Regions from separate parts of the Rossellomorea sp. NPDC071047 genome, predicted to be linked through region 2. Evidence: riboswitches for the same ligand, from Rfam matches in the RefSeq annotation. Region 2 holds a riboswitch; the other holds the start of a gene.
What was found. Region 2 has a riboswitch for cyclic di-AMP ahead of ACQKFO_RS13525 (potassium channel family protein). Riboswitches for the same ligand answer to the same signal wherever they lie in the genome.
Positions count from the first base shown of each region.

Region 1: it holds a riboswitch for cyclic di-AMP, as region 2 does, so the genes downstream of both, ACQKFO_RS19425 (hypothetical protein) here and ACQKFO_RS13525 (potassium channel family protein) in region 2, are expected to answer to the same signal.

Region 1 is NZ_JBNNJT010000006.1:190,054-195,938, reverse strand. It holds gene ACQKFO_RS19435 (methyl-accepting chemotaxis protein) at 1-647, shown strand, start outside; gene ACQKFO_RS19430 (DUF2294 domain-containing protein) at 1,010-1,378, opposite strand; cyclic di-AMP (ydaO/yuaA leader) riboswitch at 1,620-1,762, shown strand; gene ACQKFO_RS19425 (hypothetical protein) at 2,126-2,590, shown strand; gene ACQKFO_RS19420 (signal peptide protein) at 2,609-2,716, shown strand; gene ACQKFO_RS19415 (potassium-transporting ATPase subunit F) at 2,713-2,790, shown strand; gene kdpA (potassium-transporting ATPase subunit KdpA) at 2,822-4,483, shown strand; gene kdpB (potassium-transporting ATPase subunit KdpB) at 4,613-5,885, shown strand, end outside.
Region 2 is NZ_JBNNJT010000003.1:318,846-324,730, reverse strand. It holds gene ACQKFO_RS13540 (hypothetical protein) at 1-403, opposite strand, end outside; gene ACQKFO_RS13535 (polysaccharide deacetylase family protein) at 573-1,526, shown strand; gene ACQKFO_RS13530 (DUF1206 domain-containing protein) at 1,579-2,424, opposite strand; cyclic di-AMP (ydaO/yuaA leader) riboswitch at 2,626-2,763, shown strand; gene ACQKFO_RS13525 (potassium channel family protein) at 2,984-3,640, shown strand; gene ACQKFO_RS13520 (TrkH family potassium uptake protein) at 3,644-4,966, shown strand; gene serC (3-phosphoserine/phosphohydroxythreonine transaminase) at 5,840-5,885, shown strand, end outside.

The DNA of each region.
Region 1 (5,885 bases), on a different contig from region 2:
AGTTCTGCACGATGGAATATAGCCAAAGCAAAGAATATACAGAGTTGTGGGACAACCTCCGGAAAGGGAAAAAATCTCAAGAAAAAATTGAAAGAGTTGATAAACAGGGGAACAAACTTTGGCTGGAAGCAACATATATTCCTATTTTAGATGGAAATGGGTCTGTACAAGGAGTCCTGAAGATTGCCACAGATATTACAAAAAGGGAAAATACAACGATAGAGATCATTTCCAAATTAAAGAGCATGCCGAATAATCTAGTAAACTCAGTCATGGCCAATTCCAATGAAAAAGTAGAAGCATTAGAGTCTTTAAGGGAACAAATTAAATTAATTGATGAAACGTCAAAATCGATAAAAAATATATCTTCTCAAACCAACTTGCTTTCTTTAAATGCGGCGATTGAAGCAGCCAGAGCGGGCGAACACGGAAGGGGATTCAATGTAGTAGCCCAGGAAGTTAGGAAGCTCTCTGTGAGTGCTGATAATGCCATTAAAGAGGTTAATGCTAACATTGAAAATATTACAAATGAACTAATAAAGGTTAATCAAATTTCAGAAGACTTACAAAGAATTGTGACAGAATCTAAAAATGAAATTGATCAAACCATTAACAAGTTAGAAAACCTTACTACAAATAAAGAGTAAGTGTAGGTAGTGGGTTCTGGGTTACTTATTTGAGAATATAAAGAGTCTGTTCCGAACAACTATGGTTAAATAGGCTCTTTAAATGTAACCCGGGGACGGTCGTAAGGGAAAGGTTAAGACGGAACCGTCTCCACTCTGTCTTGGAGTCAATGGAAGAAGTCCTGGAATGTAATGGTTTGACGGAGGAATATGTGAAGGTAGCCTGCAAGGATCGCAAGGGACGGGAACTCCCCACAGGTGTCAGGATAACAATCTTAAATGCCCTGAATCTTTGAGTATGCGACTCGATAGATTCAGGGCTTCTTAGATTAATAAAAGGATAGGAGACTTTCGAATTTACTAATAAATATACATTGAGTTGTTTAATTTTCTAACTGCTTTTCAAGATTCTTATCGAGTACGAATACCTCCATACGCTCTCCCATTTTCGTACTGATGTCGCTATGGCTCGAAAGGACTTTGCATTTTGTATGCTGTTCTACTATCTCTTCGATGTTTTGGCTGTACATTTCCCTCAACACCTGACGCATTTGTTTCACGAGGACTCTACCTTTATCGTGTTCGACAAGGTGTTTTTCTTCAACCGTTAACACGCCCTTGAACCTTGCAATAACCATGTCCTCTAAGATGTATGTCCGGGTTTCCTGTGGACCGCGGCCGATCAGTTCTCTTTGCATTTTTATGAAGGCTTCGCTTAATTCAGCCTCTAATCGTCGTTTAGAGATTTTCACGTTTTCTCCCCCTTGCCACTATCAGATCAATTTCAAGGATTATCTTACTCAGACGTGTTAAAAGTTGTCAATCATTAATTTTGCGTTGAATAAAACAGCCGAAATAATTCGAATCAGTTAGATATTTAGAGCATTTGATTATTTTCGTTAGAAAAATAAACCTATTTGACTAGATTTAGAGATTTTTAATAATTTACAAATTCAATAAGCCGGGAGTAATATATTCCTTGTAAAGCACAACTCAATATTTCGGCCTAGTCTCGGAAACGAGAACGGAGGACCCAATCAAGTGGGGTTAATTCTACGTATGTAGAAGGGATGAGATTAAAACTCTTTCGCCATCCTACCCGTCAGCTAACTTCGTCGGCTAAAGCGAAGGAGGTCATAAAGACCACCTTTTTCAGGGGGCTTTTTTTGTTGTTTTCATAATGGCAAAAGGGGCAGCTTGACTAATAAGTAGGTCTTTTTATTATGCCTATTTTGAAGAAGTGAACATGGAAGACAGAATGCATAGAAGGCTATAACAGCCGGCTAGGTGTTAAGTAGACCAATGTGTACTTTTTCTTCAGATGAACAAGAGATGTCAGGGGATCGCATTCTTTCAGGATGCTGATCCATCTTTACTCTTGCCTGTCAACTGAGGGAAAAGTGAGCATTGGTCTATTTTTGTTTTCTGAAGGTGGATCTTTCTTCCTGTAAGGGGATCTTTTGGATGACCGTCCATGTCTTTTTCTAAGGTGTGCCCCAATGATCTCTGTAGTAAGGAATCTTAGAGATGTGATGATCGCAGAAGAAAGGAGGATGAATGTGTGTACGCAGGAACGGCATAAAGGCAAGACGCTTGTTTGTATTCCGACATGTGAAATGCTGCAGGAAATAGAGGGCTGCTTAGATCTTTCCCATGATTGCTGTTTTGTTTCCCCCATTCCACAAGTTGTTGACATTCTAAAGGGGAGAGGGTTCCAGAATGTCATGGGTTTGGGGATAAATGAAGAATTTATTGATCATCGACATCACTTCGATAAAGTCATCGTGTTTGAGAATCGCTTTTTCGATACATTACCGATGATGAAGATTATTCAAAACAGTACATCCGCACCCATCATTGTCGTTACGACGACTCCAGGATATCCAGTCCGCCTGTATCAGTCGATCGGCGCAAGATATGTGGTGTATACAAAGAGCAGGAATGTTTCTTGTTTCTTCAAATAATGTCAGGAGGTTTTACACATGTTGGATATTATAATGATCGCTCTATTCATCATTCTTCCGGCGCTTATGTCGGGACTTGCCAACTGGTCTTCCACTGTTGTCGATCAGGGAGGTAAGGACTCATGATGCTGTTACTTGGGATTACGGCCATGATTACACTTTATTTATTTTATGTATTGTTTCATCCAGAAAAATTCTAATTAGTTGGAGGTATCACAGGTGATTACGACCATTCTATCGATCATCATTACATTAGCGGCCATGATTCTGATTGCAAAGCCGGCCGGGGTCTATTTGGCAAAGGCGTTCGATTATAATCAAACGCCTTTAGATAAACTATTTGGACCATTTGAACATCTACTCTTCAAAGTCAGTGGGATAAAAAAAGTGAACCAGACGTGGAAGCAATACGCATTGGCCCTTGTCTTAACGAATGGTTTCATGATTTTCCTTGTGTATCTTGTATTCAGGCTGCAAGGGGTCCTGCCCCTGAATCCGAGTGGCAACCCGGGAATGGATCCCACTCTTGCCTTTAATACAGCAATCAGCTTTATGACCAATACGAATTTACAGCATTACAGCGGGGAATCCGGTCTTTCTTATCTCGGACAGATGATCGGAATTCTGTTCATGATGTTTGCAGCACCGGGAACGGCCATGGCAGTAGCCATCGCCTTTGTCAGGGGACTCTCAGGAGCTGAAATAGGAAACTTCTTTGTCGATTTATTCAGGTCCATCACCCGAGTCCTTTTGCCGATCGCTTTTATTGCGGGCTTTATCTTCATAGCGCTCGGGGTTCCGCAGACGCTTGAACCATCGGTTACAGTGAATACGGTTGAAGGCGGTACGCAGGAGATCGCCCGTGGCCCTGTCGGAACGTTCCTGTCCATTAAAGAACTTGGGAATAACGGGGGAGGATTCTTTGGTGTCAATTCCGCACATCCCTTTGAGAATCCGAATGCCATCAGTAATTTCATTCAGATCCTGTTAATGTTCCTGCTTCCATCCGCCCTGCCTTTTACGTATGGAAAGATGGTCGGGAATCCAAAGCAGGGACGTGTCCTGTTTGTATCGATGGTTATGGTTTTCGTTGTGTTCCTTTCAACGGCCCTATTCTATGAATCTCAAGGAAACCCGGCACTGAATGCCATGGGGATCCAGACCGATCAAGGGAGTATGGAAGGGAAGGAAGTGCGGTTCGGTACCGGTCAATCGATTCTTTATGCCATGGTCACGACGGCGACGGAAACAGGTGCCGTCAATACAATGCACGATACGTTAACCCCGATCGGAGGGATGCTGGCCCTTACGAATATGCTGTTGAACACCGTATTCGGTGGAGTCGGCGCCGGCTTCATCAATGTGCTCATGTATGCCATGATCGCCGTGTTCCTTTCAGGGTTGATGGTTGGACGCACTCCGGAATTCCTGGGTAAAAAAATCGAAGGCAGGGAAATGAAGCTGATTGCCATTACGATGCTTATGCATCCCCTGTTGATACTGGGGGCATCTGCCCTTGCGCTTTATTCTCCTCTTGGGGTGGAAGCCATTTCGAACAGTGGTTTTCATGGGATTTCCCAAGTCGTTTATGAATATACGTCATCCGCTGCCAATAATGGATCTGGATTTGAAGGACTTGGGGATGCCACACCATTCTGGAATATCTCTACAGGAATCGTCATGTATATTGGAAGATTCTTCGGACTGGTGACAATGCTCGCTGTTGCAGGATCCCTCGCATCCAAAAGAATGGTTCCCGAGACGATCGGAACTTTCCGAACGGATACGTCCTTATTCGGTGTGATCCTGATTGGAACGTTCTTTGTAGTCGGAGCGTTAACGTTCTTCCCGACACTCGTATTGGGGCCGGTAGCAGAATATCTGACATTGTAGATGGGAGTGGAAGAAGTGGCAAATCCATTATTGAAAGAGACAAATAAGGTCGCCGAGTTTAGAGGGAAAGAACGAAACCGTCTTTCCCCCGAGCGGCCCAATCCAATTGAACAGAAGGATGGAAATAACATGAAGAATAAAGGAATGGTCATGCAGGCCTTGAAAGATTCTTTCGTTAAGCTTGATCCAAGAATCATGATTAAAAATCCGATTATGTTTGTAGTGGAGATTGGATTCATCATTACATTAATCCTTTGTGTAGCACCTGATGCATTCGGTTCCAGTGATGTGGCACCCTGGTTCAATGTGACAGTCAGCCTGATTCTTTTATTTACAGTGCTCTTTGCCAATTTCGCCGAAGCATTGGCAGAAGGCCGCGGAAAAGCACAGGCCGATTCATTGAAAAAGTCAAAACAGGAGATGTCCGCCAATCTTCTTAGAGGAAATGGCAAAACGGAAAGGGTGGCTTCTACCTCTCTCAAGAAAGGCGACGTTGTTGTCGTTTCACAAGGTGAGATGATTCCAGGGGATGGTGAAGTGATTGAAGGCCTTGCCTCTGTGGACGAATCAGCGATCACCGGTGAATCCGCTCCTGTCATCAAGGAAGCCGGGGGCGATTTCAATTCTGTCACAGGAGGAACGAGAGTCGTCAGTGATCAAATTAAAGTCCGAATCACCAGCAACCCGGGTGAATCATTCTTAGACCGCATGATTTCATTGGTGGAAGGGGCAGAGCGTCAGAAGACCCCGAACGAAATCGCCTTGAATACGGTATTAACAAGCTTGACGTTGATATTCATGATTGTGGTCGTCACTCTTCCTTTCTTTACGAACTATCTGGGATTTTCACTTGAAATCCCTGTATTGATTTCACTCCTGGTCTGTTTGATCCCGACGACCATCGGGGGATTATTATCAGCAATCGGGATTGCGGGTATGGACCGTGTGACTCAGTACAATGTACTTGCTATGTCCGGAAAGGCAGTGGAAGCAGCAGGGGATATCAACACGATCATTTTGGATAAGACCGGTACCATTACATTCGGTAACCGGATGGCCAGTGATTTCATACCGGTGGGAGATGCTTCGAAAGAAGAGCTCTTCTACTGGACGGGGATCAGTTCGTTACAAGATGAAACACCTGAAGGACGTTCCATCATTGAATTGCTGAAAGAGAAGGGAACCAAGCTTGATGCTTCAGCAGCATCAGGAGGACAATTCATTGAATTTAAGGCTGAAACGAGAATGAGCGGGGTAGATTTGAAAGATGGACGCCAGGTGCGTAAAGGAGCTGTCGATTCCGTCAAGACGTGGGTGAAAGCTCAAGGAGGTAGAATCCCCTCAAATCTTGACGAAGAAGCGAAAGAAATCGCGAAAGAAGGTGGTACCCCATTGGCCGTAG
Region 2 (5,885 bases):
CAACCAGTATTTCTTTGTATCCATCCTGGTTTAAGTCCAGGAATTCCACTTTATGAAGCTCCCTTCCAAGGTCCTTCAATTTCATTGTTTCTTTCCATTCCCCTTTTTCTTCCTTTAGGACAATGGCTTCCATTTGAGAAGTTTGATCAGGTAGTCTATAAAATACGATTAATTCATTTGTTTGATCGTGATCCAAATCTGCTTCAATCATTTTGTTTGCTTGTCTGTCTTCAATCGGTGAAACCCATTCCGCCTGTGCCGGAACATATTTTCCAATCGCTTGTTTCACTTCCTGCTGTTTAACCGGAAGTTCAGGCGGCTTCAGTAATGAAGTGTTGGACTGGAATAAAGAGCAACCCGTACACATCAAAAGACAACCCATAAGGAACAAAATCTTCTTCAATTGATCATCACATCCTGCCTATAGCTTTCACTAGTATAGTGTAAACTCAATCGACAAAAGTAACAAAAAAGTTACAAAAGTCGCCCTTGCTTTGTAACCGGGAAGTAACCCTTTTCATCGCCAATGACCCTATCATTAAACGTAACAAGAAAACAGAAAGGTGATCGGCATGGGGAGACAACGGAAAAAAAGAAAATGGATCAAGCCCATTGAGTTGGGAGGAGTGGCGGGAGTGATCGTACTGTTACTCATTCTTTCAACTTCATGGCTTTTGGACATTGGGGAAGCGAAGATTTCAAAGGAAACAACCACTCAACAGAAAGTAGTCCAGGAAGACCCTTCTGAGAAACAGGAAGGTAAATCGGGAGAACCTGTAGTAGGGGATAAGGAACATGATAGCAATACTCAAGAAGAGGAGCAAAAAGCTAATTCCAATGAAGCGGAGAGTGTGAAAGATGAAAATTACTACGAGGAAGAGGAAATAGAAGACCATTCGACAAATGTAAATGAACAAGGGAACTCCGAGGATGAAAAGACGATTTACATCACATTCGATGATGGTCCGAATGAATATACGGAAGAGATTCTGCAAGTGCTTAATCAATATGGGGCAAAAGCGACCTTCTTTATGCTGGAACCGAATATGAAAAAACATAGTGAGGCCGTTCGACAGATGGTGGAAGAAGGGCATAGTGTCGGGCTGCATGGCGTCACCCATGATGTATCCGAAATCTATCAATCTAGTGAATCGGTTGTAGGCGAGATGCTGACGGCTCAATCTACGTTAGAGTCCATTACGGGTATTCGCAGCGATCTGATTCGCGTTCCTTATGGGTCTGTACCCAATATGAAACCGGAATATTTGACAGCAATAAAGCGGGAGGGATTTAGATTATGGGATTGGAATGTGGATAGTGAAGATTGGAAATTTCATAGGGGGGAGTATGTTCATAGTGTCGTGGATCAGTTAGCTTCTTTTCCCTATGAAAATCAATCAAAAATTATTCTTATGCATGAAAAGCATACGACACTCGCTTATTTAGATTCTTTACTTAAAAAGTTGACGGATCAAGGATATAATATGAAGACTTTGACAGAAGAAATGGATCCGGTTACATTTTAACAGTGGTGCCAGAAGAAAAAAGGAGCTGCCCTTTGGCTGCTCCTTTTCATTCTTAATAAATGCTCATATGACGGTTTTTGCCTGTTAATATTTGAAATACCCCATAAAGGACCAACCCTGCCGCTACAATTCCCAGCAGCCATTGTCCATAAGGTTGTTGAGCTATCTTGGAAAGTGCTCCATCCAATCCTTGTGTTTTATCAGGATCGGCTGTGATCGCCGTTTGAATAAAGAAATAACCGATCAGTAAAAAGACCATGCCCCGGGAATATAACCCGAGTTTTCCGGTTTTCCTTCCCAATTCCCATTCTTTCTCGGACATTTCATGCCGTTTAAATTTATTCGTGTATTTTTCAGTATAAGCATTATGAATTTCATAGAGTGCATATCCTATAATGATAAGTCCGACAATTCCTACAACCCATTGACCAAAGGGCTGAGACAATAACTTAGCAGATAAAGTTTGTTTAGATCCCGAACCGGAGCTTTTGGCATGCATCGCAATGGCGAAAGCATTATAAGTCAAAGAACCGTAAGCAATCCCGGTGATCAGATTAGCGAGTCTTCTAAACATCGATTTACCGTCATTTTTCACGTGTTCAGGATCTTTTACTACTTGAATGAGGTGCCATAGAACAATGCCGATCAGGCCAAGACCTAATATCCAGAGGAGGACTTCCCCAAAGGGTTTGCTCGCCACTGCTGCAAAGGCACCGCTAGAGTCTGAAGTGCTTCCTCCTATTCCGAGTGCGGCCATAACGGCCAATGTGCCAATCAATATATAAACAATCCCTCTTGAAATAAATCCAATTCGTGCAAACCCTCTAATCCAAGGTTTTATATCATTAGATGAAACAGATGAACTGTTTGATGTTGTAATGGATGAAACTCCGGCCATATACACTTCTTCCCTTCTGGTTCTATTTTCGTAATACTTATGTATGCTATTCCCCGGATATAGAAAAGAGAAACCTTTTTAACGAACAGTAAATGCTGGATGGATTGAGATAATTTTGCCTGTTTTTCATTTAAAAAATTTTTACATAAAACCTATTTACAACGAATTAGGAGAGGAGTAATATATCTATCATCAAATGAATATTCTTTATCGCTTAATTCATTTTTGAAGCGGGGGACCCGAGTATTTAAAGGGGTGAATCCTTTCTTTTGAAAGGTAGGGCTACTTCCATAACCCGAATCCGTCAGCTAACCTCGTAAGCGTAATGGGAGAGGATGATACTTGTGATCGATTATGGATGACCACAGGCTTAGTTCCTGCTGGTCTTTTTGTGTTGTTTAGAAGTTTGGCTCCGGAGGCCAGAGGTCTTGAGTCAAGCCTGCCATAAAGGCAAAGAGAGTCTTATATTTGTCACCTCTGTTCGAGCCGCATGGGCTTTTGTTGTAATGAAGAAGTATTAGATGGTTAAGCTATTAAAAAGGTTTTGGAGGATTTCATCATGAAAAAGCAGTTTGCAGTTATTGGATTAGGGAGATTTGGAGGGAATCTGGTTCAGGAATTGGCTGATCTGGATGTTGAAGTGTTAGCCATTGATATTCATCATGATGTCGTCCAGCATTATGTAGACATTGCCACGCATGCCGTACAAGCGAATGCGATGGATGAATCTGTATTGAAATCACTTGGGCTCAGAAACTTTGATCACGTGATCGTGTCCTTTGGGGATAATATAGAAGCAAGTATTCTTACCACCTTACTTTTAAAAGAATTAGGGGTTAAAGAAGTATGGGTCAAAGCTTCGAACTCTTATCATCAGAAGGTATTGGACCGGATCGGTGCCGATAAAGTCATTCACCCTGAACGTGACATGGCGCGAAGAATTGCCCATCACATTACGTCAGAAAAGATCATTGATTATATCGAACTATCCAAAGAGCACAGTATAGTAGAAGTGTGTGCGTCTAAAAAGGTCGCAAATAAAACCTTAAATGATCTGGATGTCCGGGCGAAATTCGGTTGTAATATCATTGCCATTCACCGCGGGGAGGAAGTCATTGTATCTCCTTCTGCCGATGAAGTCATAAAAATTGAAGATCTATTGATCGTCATTGGACATAACAGGGATATCAATCGATTTGAAAAAGAAGGTGTATAACCTATGAAACATAAGGTGATCCGGTTAAGCCCCCCTCAACTTCTCGTTGTGACATTTCTATTCTTTATCATAGTAGGAATGGGTTTGCTTAAGTTGCCGTTTGCCACCACAGAATCGATTACATGGCTTGATGCCTTGTTCACGACGACTTCCGCCATGACGGTTACAGGGCTTGCGGTCGTTGATACAGGAGGTGCCTTCACCCTCTTTGGAGAAGTGGTCATTATGAGTCTGATCCAAATCGGGGGACTGGGCATCATGTCTTTTGCCGTCTTGATCTTTATGATGCTTGGTAAGAAAATCGGGTTCAAAGAGCGACTTCTTCTTCAACAGGCATTAAATCAGACGTCTGTAGGAGGAGTCATCAAGCTTGTAAAATATTTATTTATCTTTTCCTTCCTTGTTGAAGGATTTGCCGTTCTATTACTGGCGTCTGAATGGGTTCCTGAATTCGGTTGGAGAAGAGGGCTATACGTCAGTATATTTCATTCGATTTCCGCGTTTAATAATGCAGGGTTCTCTCTGTGGTCCGATAGTTTAATGGGTTACGTGGGAAATCCCATCGTCAACATCACCATTTCGTTTCTGTTTATTTTAGGAGGGATCGGATTCACTGTTTTAGTGGACCTTTGGAAATCGAAAACGATTCGCAAACTGTCCCTCCATACGAAAATCATGATAGTTGGGACGTTTGTCATCAATGTATTCGCTTTTATGATGATTTTCATCCTGGAATATAATAACCCGAACACACTGGCTCAGTTACCACTCCTTGATAAATTATTCGCTTCTTATTTTCAAGCGGTCACTCCCCGCACGGCTGGTTTTAACTCGCTTGATTATGGCAGCATGGAACGCTCCACGTTGCTGTTCACTATTCTTCTGATGTTCATCGGGGCCGGAAGTGCTTCAACAGGTGGAGGAATCAAGCTGACCACCTTTGTCGTGATTTCATTGAGTGTGTTTGCTTTCTTAAAGGAGAAAAGAGAGATTCGTGTTTTCCGTCGTACGATCGATCAAAACTATATTTTTAAAGCTTTGGCAGTGTCGATGATTAGTGTGCTCCTTGTTTTTACGGCTCTGTTTTTCCTTGATATGACGGAAAAGAATGCTTCTTTCCTGTCTATTCTCTTCGAAGTGGTATCAGCTTTTGGGACGGTAGGGTTGTCCATGGGGATTACAGGATCTTTGACAGCGATAGGTAAATGGATCATCATCATCGTGATGTTTGTCGGGAAACTTGGTCCCCTCACACTTGCCTTCTCCCTATCCAGACCGGACAAAGAAAAGATCCGCTATCCAAAAGAAGATATTTTAACAGGCTAATACTCAACCAACCGGCTCTCTTCATTTTGCCCATCTCGGGTAAGTGGGGGAGCCGGTTGCTTTTTTAACGATCGATTTTGCATTAGTTAGTGGATGTCTTAAAGAAGAAAGTAGTAGTTGATTTCCGCTACAGGATGCTCGCTTTCCGCGGGTCTGGCGGTGAGCCTCCTCGGCTGCGCCTCCGGGGTCTCACCTGTCCAGCTACGGGGCTTAGGGGCTCGAGGTCATAAGCCAAGTCTGCCAAAAAGGCAAACAGCGCCTTTCCGGCAGACTCGTCTTATGCTTGTTGCCCCTGGGCAAAGCCCCTATGTTTTTCGTACTGTCCAGCACTTCCCGCAGGAGTCAATCATCCTGCAGCGAGAATCAACTTTCTGAGCATGAATCCTTAATCGAAAACAATTAAAACAAGCTTTTTAGCAAATACTCTCTTTTAAGGTAAGTAGAGATTGATTGTCTTAATGAAGCAGAATTATTTTTTCTAGTTATTTTGTTTTATGGTACACCTTGAAGCTCTGTCACAAAGATCCTATTAAAGATGGTGAGGGGAACTGCGCAGACTCCTGCGGAAGTACGGGCGTGCCGAGACCCCGGAAGCGAAGCTGAGGAGGCTCGGCCGAACGTCCGCGGAAAGCGGAGCAGTTCCCCTCACCATCCAGCACACACTAATTGACAGAGCCTTGCAGAACTTATGTTAAAAACAACAATCGTTACGAAAAGAGCATTTTTTAAAAAACGACAAAGAATCGATCCATAACCGCGCATGAGCCTAAAAACGGTTCTGTTAAGCGTTTTCATCATTGGTTTTTGTTATTGACTAAACCATTGTGCGCGATTATACTGTTGAAAAATTCTGAACTTTAGGCGGTGCTGTTGTTGAAGCGTGTGTATAATTTTTCTGCTGGTCCTGCGGTGTTACCTG